DNA from 3 places in the Paenarthrobacter sp. TAF1 genome. Region 1 is predicted to be linked to each of the others. Evidence: riboswitches for the same ligand, from Rfam matches in the RefSeq annotation. Region 1 holds a riboswitch; each other region holds the start of a gene.
What was found. Region 1 has a riboswitch for thiamine pyrophosphate ahead of AB4Y81_RS13280 (ECF transporter S component). Riboswitches for the same ligand answer to the same signal wherever they lie in the genome.
Positions count from the first base shown of each region.

Region 2: linked by a shared signal. The riboswitch ahead of thiC (phosphomethylpyrimidine synthase ThiC) and the one ahead of AB4Y81_RS13280 (ECF transporter S component) in region 1 are both predicted to bind thiamine pyrophosphate.
Region 3: linked by a shared signal. The riboswitch ahead of thiD (bifunctional hydroxymethylpyrimidine kinase/phosphomethylpyrimidine kinase) and the one ahead of AB4Y81_RS13280 (ECF transporter S component) in region 1 are both predicted to bind thiamine pyrophosphate.

Region 1 covers NZ_JBFRDO010000009.1:46,408-50,999, forward strand. The annotation lists gene AB4Y81_RS13275 (ABC transporter ATP-binding protein) at 1-808, opposite strand, end outside; gene AB4Y81_RS13280 (ECF transporter S component) at 808-1,428, opposite strand; TPP riboswitch at 1,505-1,641, opposite strand; gene AB4Y81_RS13285 (NUDIX hydrolase) at 1,867-2,544, shown strand; gene AB4Y81_RS13290 (DUF4235 domain-containing protein) at 2,571-2,819, shown strand; gene mnhG (monovalent cation/H(+) antiporter subunit G) at 2,912-3,301, opposite strand; gene AB4Y81_RS13300 (monovalent cation/H+ antiporter complex subunit F) at 3,291-3,569, opposite strand; gene AB4Y81_RS13305 (Na+/H+ antiporter subunit E) at 3,566-4,132, opposite strand; gene AB4Y81_RS13310 (Na+/H+ antiporter subunit D) at 4,129-4,592, opposite strand, start outside.
Region 2 covers NZ_JBFRDO010000018.1:15,959-20,550, reverse strand. The annotation lists gene thiC (phosphomethylpyrimidine synthase ThiC) at 1-1,400, opposite strand, end outside; TPP riboswitch at 1,396-1,503, opposite strand; gene AB4Y81_RS18290 (amidohydrolase family protein) at 1,588-2,670, shown strand; gene AB4Y81_RS18285 (VOC family protein) at 2,763-3,635, shown strand; gene AB4Y81_RS18280 (hypothetical protein) at 3,759-4,196, shown strand; gene rpsP (30S ribosomal protein S16) at 4,434-4,592, shown strand, end outside.
Region 3 covers NZ_JBFRDO010000001.1:360,689-365,280, reverse strand. The annotation lists gene AB4Y81_RS01665 (Rne/Rng family ribonuclease) at 1-3,088, shown strand, start outside; TPP riboswitch at 3,175-3,273, shown strand; gene thiD (bifunctional hydroxymethylpyrimidine kinase/phosphomethylpyrimidine kinase) at 3,264-4,592, shown strand, end outside.

The DNA.
Region 1 (4,592 bases):
AGCCGGGAACCCACACGCCCGCCGTCATCAGCATGGAGCGCGCCTGGGTGAGGACCTGCTCCGGCGGACCATCCAGGAGGACTCCCGGGGTGCCTGATTGCGGGCCTGCGGTACCGGGTTGCAGGACCACGATCCTGTCCACCAGGTCCTTCCACACGGACACCCTGTGCTCCACCACCACCAGCGTGGCGCCGGTCTTGTCCAGGCAGCGGGCCACGGCGTCGCGGACCTCGAGGACCCCTGCAGGATCGAGGTTGGCCGTGGGTTCGTCCAACAGGATCAAGCCTGGCCGCATCGCCAAAATGCCGGCCAGCGCGAGGCGCTGCTTCTGTCCCCCGGAAAGTGCCGCCGTCGGGTGGTCCAATGCCAAACCGCCGCCTGATGCGGTACGCAAGCCGACGTCGTCGAGCGCTTCATGCACCCGGGACCAGATCTCCTCGCGCGGCACGGCAAGGTTCTCGGCGCCGAAGGCGACGTCGTCGCCCACCCGGGAGAGAACCACCTGCGTTTCGGGATCCTGCTGCATCAGCCCGGCGCGGCCACGCTGCTCGCGGGGGGTAACGCCGTCGATCAGCAGCGAACCGGTCTCGTCAGAGTCGTCTTCCTCGTCCCCCAGCACCCCGGCGAGGGCGTGCAGGAGCGTGGACTTGCCGGCCCCCGAAGGGCCCAGCAACAGGACGCGTTCCCCCGGTTCAATGCGGAGGTCAAGGCCCTGGATGGCAGGCTGGGCCCGGCCGGCATGCCGCCATCCCCACCCCTCGGCGGAGATGGCGGCAGGCCGGACCGTGCCGCTGTGTGTGGCAGGCATCAGTTGAAGACTGGCTCCGAAGCGGCCTTCCGCGACGCGAAGGAACTCAGGACACCCGTCGTGGCCAGACCGCGGGTGGCGATCCAGGACAGTCCGCCGGCGATCACTGCACCGGAGATGGTGGTGAAGGTGATGTATGTCAGCTTGTCGATGGCCTCGTAGGCGATATTCCAGCCCCAGGGCAGGAACGAATCGTTCAGGCCACAGAAGAGGCCCGCGCCTGCGCCCGCGAGGAGTGCCGTGGGCAGGTTGAACTTCTTGTAGCGGAACGCGGCGAAGATGAGCTCGGCGCCAAGGCCTTGGAGGATGCCGGAGATGAGCACCGTGGTGCCGTACTGCGAACCCATGATGAGCTCACCCGTGGCTGCGACGGCCTCGCAGAAAAGAGCTGCGCCGGGCTTTCGGATAATGAGCATGCCCAGGACTGCGGGGATCATCCAGCCACCGGCGATCAGGCCGGTAAGGGGCGGGTACGCCGCATTCATGGGGATGGATACCAGTGCCGCGCCCTGGGACCAGGCCCAGAAGATCACGCCGCCGGCGATGGCGATGAGGGCCGCCACCACGATGTCTACAACACGCCAGCTATAACTGGTCTTCTTCACGTTTACCGTGGTCATTTTTCTGCCTCCTGAGGTTACAGGAGGGGAAAGTGCTCCCCGGAATCCGCCTGGCTTGCGCCGTCCGGCTCCGGACACTCTGAGAAGCTCGACTCCCTTGCGCCGGTACTAACCGGATCAGGTTCGAGGGTCTGCGGCTGTCCGCACTCTCAGCGCCCTCGCGTCTCCTGCATCGCTGCAAGGTCCGACGGCGGCGCTCCCCTGTCGTTATCAAATCTGCCCTGATGGGCGGGTTCAGTTTACACCTCCGCGTACGGCCGGCTCTGGGCCGCGGTCACAATCCTGTTGCGAGGCCCACTCTGCACCCTATCCCCGCGCCTAAACACGCACACCAGGCCCCACAACAAACGAGGGTGCGTTGCGAGGCCCACTCTGCGCCCTATCCCCACGCCTAAACACGCACAGCAGGCCCCACAACGCACCTGCAAGAATGGCCTGATGACGGATCTTCCAGGCTCCCACGCACCCGTGGCCGAGCCACGCCTCGCTGCCAGCGTGATTCTGCTCCGCGACGCCCCCTCGGGGCTAGAGGCATTTGTCCAGCACAGAGTCAGCACCATGGACTTCGCGGCAGGAATGGTGGTCTTTCCGGGCGGCCGGGTGGACGCTGTGGATCAGTCCGGCTGGGACTACCCCGGGGAACTGCTGCGCAGCCATGCGTTGTCCTGGGCGCAGAGTTCGATTTCCGCGGACACAGCGTTGGCGGAGAGGAACGCGGGAATGGTGCTCACGGCAGCAATCCGCGAAGTCCAGGAAGAAGCCGGGCTGGCCATCGAGCCCGGAGAGCTGCGACCCTGGGCCAACTGGATCACGCCCATAGACATGCCCAAGCGCTTCGACACCTACTTCTATGTGGCCAAGCCGGCACCGGAAGCGCAGCCCCGGCATCAAACCACGGAGGCTTGGCAGTCGCTGTGGATGCCGGTGTCCGGAGTCCTGGAAGCGGAAGCCGCAGGGCAGTTGAAGCTGATGCCACCCACCTACTATCTGCTGAAGGAAATCGCTGTCCTCGATTCCGTAGAGGCAGTGTGGTCCGCCGAGCACCCGGTCGTCCCGGTTCTGGCTCCGGTCGGGTCCTTGGCAGCGTTTCTCAAGGAGCGGGAAAACCGCGGGTAGCCGTGCCGTGCAGCTAGGCTGGTGGCATGAACCTCTTTTTCAAGCTGCTGGGCGCCGGGGTAAGCCTCGGTGCAGGCTTTGTCGGTACCAAACTCGTCAACAAAGGCTGGGAAAAGGCCACGGGCAACAAGCCGCCCACAGGCAACGATGACATGGAGACGAGCCTCCGCTCGGCTCTGACCTTCGCGCTGATTTCCGCTTTCGTGAGCACGCTGATCCAGGTCCTTGCCAGCCGCGGCACCCAGCGGGCGATTGCCCGCTTCGCGAAGTCGTAGGACATCGTCTAAGCATCACCCAACAAGCAACGCGGGGTCACTTATGGCCCATCCCCATGGGGGTAATGGGCCATAAGTGACCCCGCGTTGCTTTAAGGTTCGGAGGGCTCCTGGCCGGCGGCGGCCCTTTGGACCACGGCTTCGAGTTCGTCCTTGGTGAGCTTCTCGCGGTGCCCGTGTTTGGTCCGGTACGCGGAGCGCCCCACCATGTGGGCGGACACCGGCGCGGTGAGAAGTTGGAAAATCCACGCCACCAGCAGGACGGGCCACACCCACCAAGTACGCATCTGCAGGCCGATCGCTGCGAGCATCAGGAACAAGCCCAACACCTGCGGCTTGGTGGCTGCGTGCATGCGGCTCATGAGGTCCGGGAACCTCAGCAAGCCGATCGCGGCACCCAGGGACATCAGCGCGCCCACTATGAGGAACACTGCGGTCACCATGTCGATGACCAAGTCCACTCCGGTGGCGTCAGGACTCATTGCTTTGCTCCCTTCGCTCGGCCACGAACCGGGCAACCGTCACGGAGCCGATGAAACCGATCACCGCGAGGGCCACCAGCAGCATCAGGTTGTTGAGGTGTTGGTTCACGGCCATGTCGATGGCGAGGGCAGCACCAAGGATGGCCAGCAGGACATCGGAAGCAAGGACGCGGTCAAGCAAAGATGGGCCAATCGCGATGCGCACGATCGCACCTGCAGCGGCGAGGCTGAGGATCACCGCCGTGGCCACCAGAACAAATTCCTTCACAGCGTTGCCCCTTCCATGCCGGGCCGGGCTTCTGCCTTCAGGGCCTCGACTTCTTCCCGCGTTCCCATGATGCGGATCAGCCCTGCCTCAATGTTCTGCGTCTCCCGGCGGATCTTGTCGATGTCCGCTTCTTCGTAGATGTTCAGCGCGTGCAAATAGAGCGTGGAGGTGGAGCGGTCCACCTCCACCACCAGCGAGCCGGGGATCAGCGAGATGACATGCCCTGTAGCCGTCACCATGAGGTCCGAGTGGCTTCGCAACGGAACAGCGACGACGGCGCTGCGCACCTTGGGTCCCTTGACCACCGCCAGGTACAGCACCAGGAAGCTCGCTGCCACCACTTTCGCGACGAACATCAGGGCGAACGGAACAGCACGCAGGACATTGAACCTGCCGCTGAGCTCCACAGGCGGGAGGTAGAAGAACTTGGCCACCAGCACGGCAATCAGCGCGCCAAAAAGCAGGTTGCCCGGGCTGAAGTCACGCCACAGCGCACCCCATACGATGACCAGCCAGATGAGCAGCGGCAGTTCCGTGCGGAACGAGATCGGCTTGCGGCTCATTTCGTACCGCCATTCTGCGCCAGCGGGGGCACCTCGACAGAGTCACCCAGTACCGAGTGGATGTAGGCCGAGCGGTCCAGCATGATCTCCGCGGAACCGTCCGCAACCTGGAAGAGCGGACCGGCGAACACTGTCAGCGCCACCCCGAACACCACCAGCGCCGCAGTGGAACCTACCATGGTCCGCGGCAGTACTCCGACGTTGCCGGGGGTCATCAACACGGGATCCGGGTACTCGGCATCCTCTGGTTTGCGCCAGAACGCCCTGTTCCACACACGGGCTATTGCCAGCAACGTCAGCAGGCTGGTGACCACGCCGCCCACTACCAGCACGATCGCCAGTGGGGTTCCGAGCTCCACGCCGGCCTGCAGAAGACCCAGCTTCCCAAGGAAGCCTGAGAACGGAGGAATGCCCGCCAGGTTCATGGCCGGTACGAAGAACAGCAACGCCAGCAACGGCG
Region 2 (4,592 bases), on a different contig from region 1:
GGTAGGCCCAGGTGTTCCTTGGGCGTGACGTAGCAGAGCATGGCCGTGCCGTAGCGGGCGATCTCCGTGGCACCGATGGCTGAGGTGATGTGGTCGTAGCCGGGGGCGACGTCGGTGACCAGCGGACCCAGGGTGTAGAACGGTGCCCCTTTGCAGAGTTCCTGCTGCCGTTCCACATTTTCGCGGACCAGGTGGAACGGGATATGCCCGGGACCTTCCACCATCACCTGCACGTCGAATTCCCAGGCGCGCTGTGTGAGTTCGGCCAGGGTGTCCAGTTCCGCGAATTGTGCGGCGTCGTTGGCGTCAGCGGTAGCGCCGGGACGCAGGCCGTCGCCGAGGGAAAACGCGACGTCGTACTTGGCAAAAATTTCGCACAACTCGTCGAAGTGCGTGTACAGGAAGTTCTCCTGGTGGTGGGCCAGGCACCACCCCGCCATGATGGACCCGCCACGGGAAACTATGCCTGTCACGCGGTTGGCGGTCAGCGGTACGTACCTGAGCAGTACACCGGCATGGATCGTCATGTAGTCCACGCCTTGCTCGCACTGTTCGATCACTGTGTCACGGAAGATTTCCCACGTGAGCTTGTTGGCTTCTCCATTGACCTTTTCCAGCGCCTGGTAGATGGGAACGGTGCCGATCGGAACAGGGGAGTTGCGGATCAGCCACTCGCGGGTGGTGTGGATGTCGTCGCCGGTTGACAGGTCCATGACGGTGTCCGCGCCCCACTGCGTAGCCCACTGAAGCTTGTCCACTTCTTCGGCAATTGAACTGGTGACGGCCGAATTGCCGATGTTGGCGTTGATCTTCACCAGGAAGGCCTTGCCGATAATCATGGGCTCGGATTCGGGGTGGTTGATGTTGTTGGGAATGATCGCGCGGCCGGCGGCGACTTCGCTGCGGACCAGTTCGACATCGCAATTCTCGCGCAGCGCCACGAAGCGCATCTCAGGCGTCACCAGGCCTTGCCGTGCGTAGTGCATCTGGGTGACGGTCTTACCCTCGACGGCGCGGCGTGGCACCGGTTGCGCGCCCTTCCACTCGGCTGAGGCGGCCCCGCGGCGAACAGCCGACTTGCCGTCGTCGAGCAGGTTCCGTTCGCGGCCGGAATAGGCCTCAGTGTCGCCGCGGGACTCGATCCATGCGGCCCGGAACGGTTCCAAGCCCACGACGGGATCGCTGCCCGGGCCTGCCGTCCGGTACACCTGCAGTGGTGCGTTGGCTTGGCCATTGGGGGAGGGCTCCAGCGCGATTTCCGTGACGGGGACGCGGATTCCGGCGTCATGGTCTTCAAGCCATGCCAGCGAATGGGACCTCAGGGACTGCGTAACAGGCTCGTTTTGGGCAGGGCTGGACTCGTTTTGGGCAGGGCTGTGCTGTGTTTTGGTGGTGCTCAAAGGATTACTCACTTCCTTCGCCGGCATTACCCGGACAGGTTCAACGGTCGCAGGCTGCCTCAGCCCGATCTCAGCCCCTGCAAGGGCCCCCGTGTGGTCGTAGACGAAGCTACCACAGCTGGCAGGGGGCGCCCAGTCACATCAGTCCGCCGAAGCCTGCCGCCCCGCTGCGGATTAGGCTTTTGCCATGGCCAACATCATTGAATTCAGCGGACCCGTGCTCGTGGCGGCAGATGACGTGCGCCAAGGAATGTGGTCTGTTGGGGGAGCGCTGACGTTTGAAAAGCCGTCGTCCCCTCCCGACAAGGTACTGGACGGTTGGGTCCTGCCGGGTTTCGTGGATGCCCACTGCCATATCGGATTGGGCGCCGGTGGGGCCGTGGACGACGCCACCACCCTCGCGCAGGCCCAGGCCGACCTCGCTTCGGGAACCCTGCTGATCCGCGACTGCGGATCTCCCAGCGACACACGTTGGGTGCAGCAGCGTACGGACTTGCCCCGCCTTATCAGGTCCGGCCGCCACATCGCCCGAAGCCGTCGGTACCTGCGCGGATTGGGCCATGAGATTGAACCGGAACAGCTGGTGGAGACCGTCCGTAAGGAGGCCCGCGACGGCGACGGTTGGGTGAAGCTCGTGGGCGACTGGATCGACCGTGGCATTGGCGACTTGGCGCCCTCTTTTCCGGCAAAGCTGGTCAGGGACGCCATAGCTGCCGCCCACGAGGAAGGTGCCAGGGTCACGGCGCACTGCTTTGCCGAGGACACAATCGACGACATGCTGGATGCCAACATCGACTGCATCGAACATGCCACTGGCCTTCTGCCCCGGCACATCCCACGGCTGGTGGAGCAGTCAGTGCCGATCGTTCCCACGTTGGTGAACATTGCGACCTTTCCGGAGATCGCCGCCCAGGCGGCGCCAAAGTTCCCCGGGTACGCGGACCACATGACGCGGTTGTGGGAGCGCCGGCGTGAGCGGGTCCTTGAGGCTTTCGAGGCCGGGGTGGCGATCTACGCGGGAACGGATGCGGGCAGCGTGATCAAGCACGGCCGCATCGCGGACGAAATGCATGAACTGCACGACGCCGGCCTGCCGCCCGCCGCGGTCCTGGATGCCGCTGCGTGGGGCGCCCGCAAGTGGCTGGGAGCCGACGCCATCAGCGAAGGCGCCAGTGCCGACGTCGTTCTCTGCCATGACGATCCCCGGCACGACCTACGGACGGTATCCGGGCTCAAGCACGTGGTCCTTCGCGGTGAACTCATGGGATGAGCGTCAAATGGTTGGGAATAAATTGAAGCTTCAAGTAATTTAGAGAAGTAGAACCTGCCGAAAGGCGGACACTTCAACACCGGGAGCTTCACATGTCCACATCATCCGCACAGGACCTTCTTCCTGCCGACCTCGCCATGGGCACTGTCATGCTCAAGGTCGGCGACATGAAAGTCATGAGTGACTACTACCAGCGTGCTTTGGGCCTTGTGGTCGTGGCCGAACAGGACGGCGGCCTCTACCTGGGCCGGGCAGGCAAGCCCGTGGTTCACCTGGCGCCGGCTTCGGGGCTCCAGATTCCGGGGCGGGGTGAAGCCGGGTTGTTCCACACCGCCATGCTGTTCCAGGATCAGCCCTCACTGGCGGCCACCATCGCCACCGCTGCCGGATACGAACCCCGGGCGTTCGTGGGCAGCGCAGACCACCTGGTCAGCGAAGCGTTCTACTTCACCGACCCGGAAGGCAACGGTATCGAGCTTTACTACGACAAGCCCCGTGAAACCTGGCAGTGGGACGGCAAGAACGTCGTCATGGACAACGTGGCCCTCCCGCCGCAACGTTTCCTTCAGCAGCACCTGAGCGAAGAAGCCGTCACTGGCCAGCATCAGGCAGCGGCCGGTGTCGGGCACGTCCACCTTCAGGTAGGTGACGTCGCCACCGCCCAGGACTTCTACGTCGGGACCCTGGGCTTCGAGCGGACCGCGGGCTGGCACGGCCAAGCACTGTTCGTATCTGCCGGCGGCTATCACCACCACATGGCCATGAATGTCTGGAACAGCCGGGGTGCCGGCCCCCGCAAGGACACTCTTGGGCTGGGGGAAGTGTTGATCGAGGTTCCATCCAGCGAGGATGTCGGGGCCTTGGCGGACCGTTTGCGCGTTGCCGGGGTGCAGAACCATCACACCGGCGCTGAACTGCAGTTCGAAGATCCATGGCGGAACAAGCTGCGGGTGGCTGTTCGCTAGGCAGCATCCCGCCGGAGTGCCCGTCGGTGCCCCATGCTGCACTAGGCTGGGCAGTGACGGTTCGGGACCCTGGCGGGCCTGCGCCGGTCGTCCCGTCAGCACGAAGGATTGAGAGTACTCTCCATGGGCTTTGCCGAAATTTTTGTAGCCACCCACGATGAAGCACTCAAGCGGGCGGCAGCCCTGGGTAAAGGTGCCGATGCCGCAGGCCCTGCAGTCCGCATCAACGGCATAACGGACTTCGAGGTGGAACAACTGGGCGACCTCGCCGGCCAGGCCGTCCATGCCGCAGGCGCTGACTACGAACTCGCGCTGGTGGACGTCACCAGTGACGCGCTGCTTGGCGTTCCCGAAGCGATGGTGAGGGCCTTGGCCGAATTGCTCACGTATGAGAGCGAAGGTGAAGCCAATGTCCTGGATGACGTTGCTTCCGCCTGGGCGGAACAAGAAGACATGCCGTTCGACGCCGCCCAGTCCCGGCAGTACGTTCAGCAACTTGCCGCTCTGGCCACGGACGTGGAAAAAACGGAGCGCGCCGGGCTTTACGTCTGGTCCGAATAGCCACCTCTCCGGCTGGGTCCGGGCACTGACCGGGCCTTGGTGTGACCAAGAACTCACCGACCCGGAGGGCTTGAGTCGTAATCTACCCGGGCATCTGGCACAATAGACAGGTACTCGATCGGTGCGGCCCCTCTCTCCGTGCTCGTATCTTGTCCTTCGAACCGTCTAGTATGGCCCGCCCCACGGGTGCAAAACGTCGGGTTCAACCCCGTTTCAGAAACAGGAGTGACCACAAAAGTGGCCGTAAAGATTCGCCTTAAGCGCTTCGGTAAGATGCGCGCACCGTACTACCGCATTGTCGTCATGGATGCCCGCGCCAAGCGCGATGGCCGTGCCATTGAAGAAATCGGCAAGTACCACCCCACCGAAGAGCCGTCGTACATCGAGGTCGCTTCC
Region 3 (4,592 bases), on a different contig from region 1:
AGCGCCCAAGAAAACCACCCGGACCCGGCGCAAGGCTGCGCCCAAGGCAGTTGCTGAGGTAGAGGCAACTGAGGCCCCTGTCACTGGGACGCCCGCAGTTGCGGAAACTCCCGAGGCTGACGCCAAGCCCGTACGCCGCACCCGGTCCCGCAAGAAGGTTGAGCCAACCGAGCCCTTGCCCGGCCTCGGCGATGAAACCGCCGCAGGCCAGGAGCCTGCTGCCGAAACCCAGCCCGAAGCCGTCCTTGAAGCTGCCGCCGAAAAGCCGGTCCGCCGTCGTCGTGCTGCCAAGCCCAAGGTGGAGGCAGAAGAGACGCCCGCAGCTGCTGAAGTTGTTGAAGAAACCACGACGCCGGAGGCCGGCACCCAGCCGGAAGAACCTGCTGCTGAGGAAGAGGCTCCGGCCGAGGAAGCTGCTCCTGCCGCTGCCACCTCGCTGTTCATGGAGCCGGTTTCCATCACGTCGATGATCTTCCAGGCCCCTGACCTCACCACTGTCCCGCGCGTTGCGGCCGTGGAAGAGACGGACGACGAGCCGGAAGACGACGCTGAAGCAGCCGCAGACGGTGAGCTGGACGAGGGTGGCAGTCGTCGCCGTCGCCGGAGCCGCGGCCGCCGCGGGCGCCGTGGCACTGAACGCGACGAGAACGACACCGAAGACAGCAATGACTCCGGCGACGAAGAAACTCCCGCAGCTGAAGCCCTCGAAGAAGGCGTCACGTCGCGTCGCCGTCGTCGTCGGCGTCGTGGAGACCAGGACCTTGAACTGACGGGCGGCTCGGATGACGACCCGCCCAACACGGTAACCCGCGTTCGCGCCCCCCGGCCCATCACGGAAACGGCTCCTTCCAACCGGGTCGCAAGCGTCAAGGGCTCCACCCGGCTCGAGGCCAAGAAGCAGCGTCGCCGCGAGTCCCGCGAGACCGGACGTCGCCGCCAGGTGATTACCGAAGCCGAGTTCCTGGCACGCCGCGAATCCGTGGACCGGCAAATGATCGTCCGCCAGCGCGACGACAGAATCCAGATCGCAGTCCTTGAAGATGGCGTCCTGGCCGAGCACTTCGTGTCCAAGACGCAGCAGGACTCCCTGATCGGCAACGTCTATCTCGGCAAGGTCCAGAACGTCCTGCCATCCATGGAAGCTGCATTCGTTGATATCGGACGCGGCCGCAACGCGGTGCTGTACGCCGGTGAAGTCAACTGGGATGCAGTGAACCTGGAGGGCCAGCCGCGCCGGATCGAGAATGCGCTGAAGTCCGGCGACTCCGTCCTGGTCCAGGTGACCAAGGATCCGGTGGGTCACAAGGGTGCCCGCCTCACAAGCCAGATCTCACTTCCGGGCCGCTACCTTGTGTACGTGCCGGGTGGATCCATGACCGGCATCTCCCGCAAGCTGCCCGACGTCGAACGCAACCGCCTCAAGCGGATCCTGAAGGACCGCCTGCCGGAAAACGCCGGAGTCATCGTCCGTACGGCCGCTGAAGGTGCCTCGGAAGAAGAACTGACCCACGACATCAACCGTTTGCGCGCGCAGTGGGAAGGTATCGAAGGGCAAGCTTCCTCCACCAAGGTGCTGGCACCGGAACTGCTTTACGGCGAACCGGACCTCACCATCAAGGTTGTCCGTGACGTCTTCAACGAGGACTTCTCCAAGCTGATCGTCTCCGGTGACGACGCCTGGGACACCATCGAGGCCTATGTAACCTATGTTGCCCCCGACCTCGTGGGCCGCCTTGAAAAATGGACCAAGGATCAAGACATCTTCGCTGCCTGGCGCATCGATGAGCAGATCCACAAGGCCCTGGAGCGCAAGGTCTTCCTGCCATCCGGTGGCTCGCTGGTCATTGACCGCACCGAGGCCATGACGGTGGTGGACGTCAACACCGGGAAGTTCACCGGCAGTGGTGGAAACCTGGAAGAGACAGTTACCAAGAACAACCTTGAAGCTGCCGAGGAAGTCGTTCGCCAGCTTCGCCTGCGTGACATCGGCGGCATCATCGTCATCGACTTCATCGACATGGTCCTGGAATCCAACCGCGACCTCGTTCTCCGCCGCATGGTGGAGTGCCTGGGCCGTGACCGTACCAAGCACCAGGTTGCTGAAGTAACGTCACTGGGCCTTGTCCAGATGACCCGCAAGCGCATGGGCACCGGTCTCCTTGAAGTCTTCGGTGAGCAGTGCGAGCACTGCGCAGGCCGCGGTGTCGTGACGCATGACGAGCCCGTGGAGCACCGCCGCGCCAACACCGTGGCAGCCGAGCAGCACCGTCCGCACACCGAGGCACAGCAGTCCACAGCCCGCACCGAGCGCAAGCGTCGCCGCGGCAAGGGCGGCGCCCAGGGAACGGTCGAAGCGCCGGCCCAGGTCCATTCGACGCCGTCCGCCCCTGTTGCGGCACCTGCAGCACACCCGGAAGCCCAGGACCCTGCCCGTCAGGCAAAGGCCGAAGCAACCCGGGCTGCACTGGCGACGATTGCAGCGGCCGCGCATGCCGCCCACCTTCACGATGACGAGCTCCACAAGGCAGAGGAGCAAACCCGGGCGGCCGGGGAGCATGGTCCCGACGCCGGTTCAGTCTCCGCTGCCCCGACGGCCCAGGAAGCCGCGGCACACGACGCCGCTGTCCGCGAAGGCCGGGCCACTCCAGTGCTGCGTTTTGGCGGCGAAGAGGTTGCCTTGCCTTTCGTTGAACACCACGATGAGCCGCAGGCAGCCCAGCCGGCCATGAGCCTGGACCGTCTGGCCGAAGCTTTCTCGCACCTTGGCGCGGCACCGTCGCCTGAGGACCAGAAAGCCAAGGAAGCTGTCGAAGCCCCGAAGGCTGCGGACACCCCGACGACTGAAGCTCCGGCTCCGGCCGCAGACGAAGCCCCCTCAGCATCGCGGGGTCGTCGTAGCCGCCGGAACCGCAGTGCAAGCAGGGCCCAAGGCGCGGCCAACGAGACCAGTGTTGAGCACCACGACGTGACCGCTACGGCCGCGAAGGGATCGGCGCACGAGTCCAAGGCGCCTGCGGAGCCGGTCAGGAAAGCGGCCCCGGACGAACCCATCATCCTGGGCGTCGGCGTACCGGCCTCCGAACTCTAACCGTTTGTGACCGCACCAAGGCCCCGCAGTTCCGCTACCAGCGGCAATTGCGGGGCCTTTTGCTGTCTGCCGGTGCGCTAGGCTGGGGGACTGACACGGGGTGCCAGGCGATGGGCCAGGCTGAGATCCAAACCCGTTGAACCTGTCCGGTTAGCACCGGCGAAGGGATGTCCTCATGGCCGCATTGTCATCTTCCGCTGTTTATCCGCTGGCGGAGGACCGCAGACGAACCCCCCGGGTACTGAGCATCGCGGGCTCCGACCCGTCCGGAGGAGCCGGAATCCAGGCTGATTTGAAGAGCATCGCCGCCCACGGTGGATATGGCATGGCGGCCATTACGGCTTTGACGGCCCAGAACACCCTGGGTGTCAGCGGTGTGCACGGACCACCCGTGGAGTTCCTGCGCCAGCAACTGGACGCCGTCAGTACCGATATCGTCATCGACGCCGTGAAGATCGGGATGCTCGGCGACGCGGCTGTTATTGACGAGGTGCGCAGTTGGCTCGAATCGGTGCGCCCCGCCGTCGTGGTTCTTGATCCCGTGATGGTGGCCACCAGCGGTGACCGCCTGCTAGACGAATCCGCAGGGGAGGCCCTTCGTTCCCTGCTTCCATTGGCGGACCTGATCACGCCGAACCTGCCCGAGCTTGCCATATTGCTGGGGGAAACCGAGGCTGCTGATTGGGCATCGGCATTGGAGCAGGGCAAGCGACTGGCAGCTGAGTGCGGAAACACGGTCTTGGTCAAGGGCGGTCATCTGGCCGGCTCGGAATGCCCCGATGCCTTGATCAACACCAGCGGGCTGTTGCGGCAGGACGTCATCGAAGTGGCAGGTCCAAGGATTGAGACCCGGAACAGCCATGGCACTGGATGCTCGTTGTCGTCCGCCTTGGCTACCGTCCAGGCGCGCACGGGCGACTGGGAGGCCTCACTGCGCGAAGCGAAACCGTGGCTGCTCCAGGCCCTGAGGAGCGCAGGGGAGCTGGAAGTGGGCCAGGGCAACGGGCCTGTGGACCACTTCCACCACCACCGCGTCCTCCAGCCTGGCGGATTTGCCGCCACTTTGTGGAAGGAAGCCATCCCGGAGCTTGAAAAAATCCACGGCCTCAACTTCATCCAGGAACTGCAGTCGGGGCATTTGCCGGAGCCGGCATTCAGCTACTACCTTGCGCAGGACGCCATCTATCTCAATGGCTATTCCAGGGTCCTTGCCCGTGCAGGCGCGTTGGCGCCCACCGAGGAAGAACAGCTGTTCTGGGCCAAGAGCTCACGGCAGTGCCTGGAAGTTGAATCGGAACTGCACAGGAACTGGTTGAGCTCCCGTAAGGCTTCGGGCGTCACCGGACCGGTCACCAAAGCCTATGTGGACCATCTGCTGGCAACGTCGGCATCCGGCAGCTATGCGGTGGTCCTCGCGGCGATCCTGCCCTGCTACTGGTTGTATGCGGAAGTGGGTCAAAAGCTCCACGCCGCGTTCGTCGATGCCGGGGCCTCCGGCGGGCAT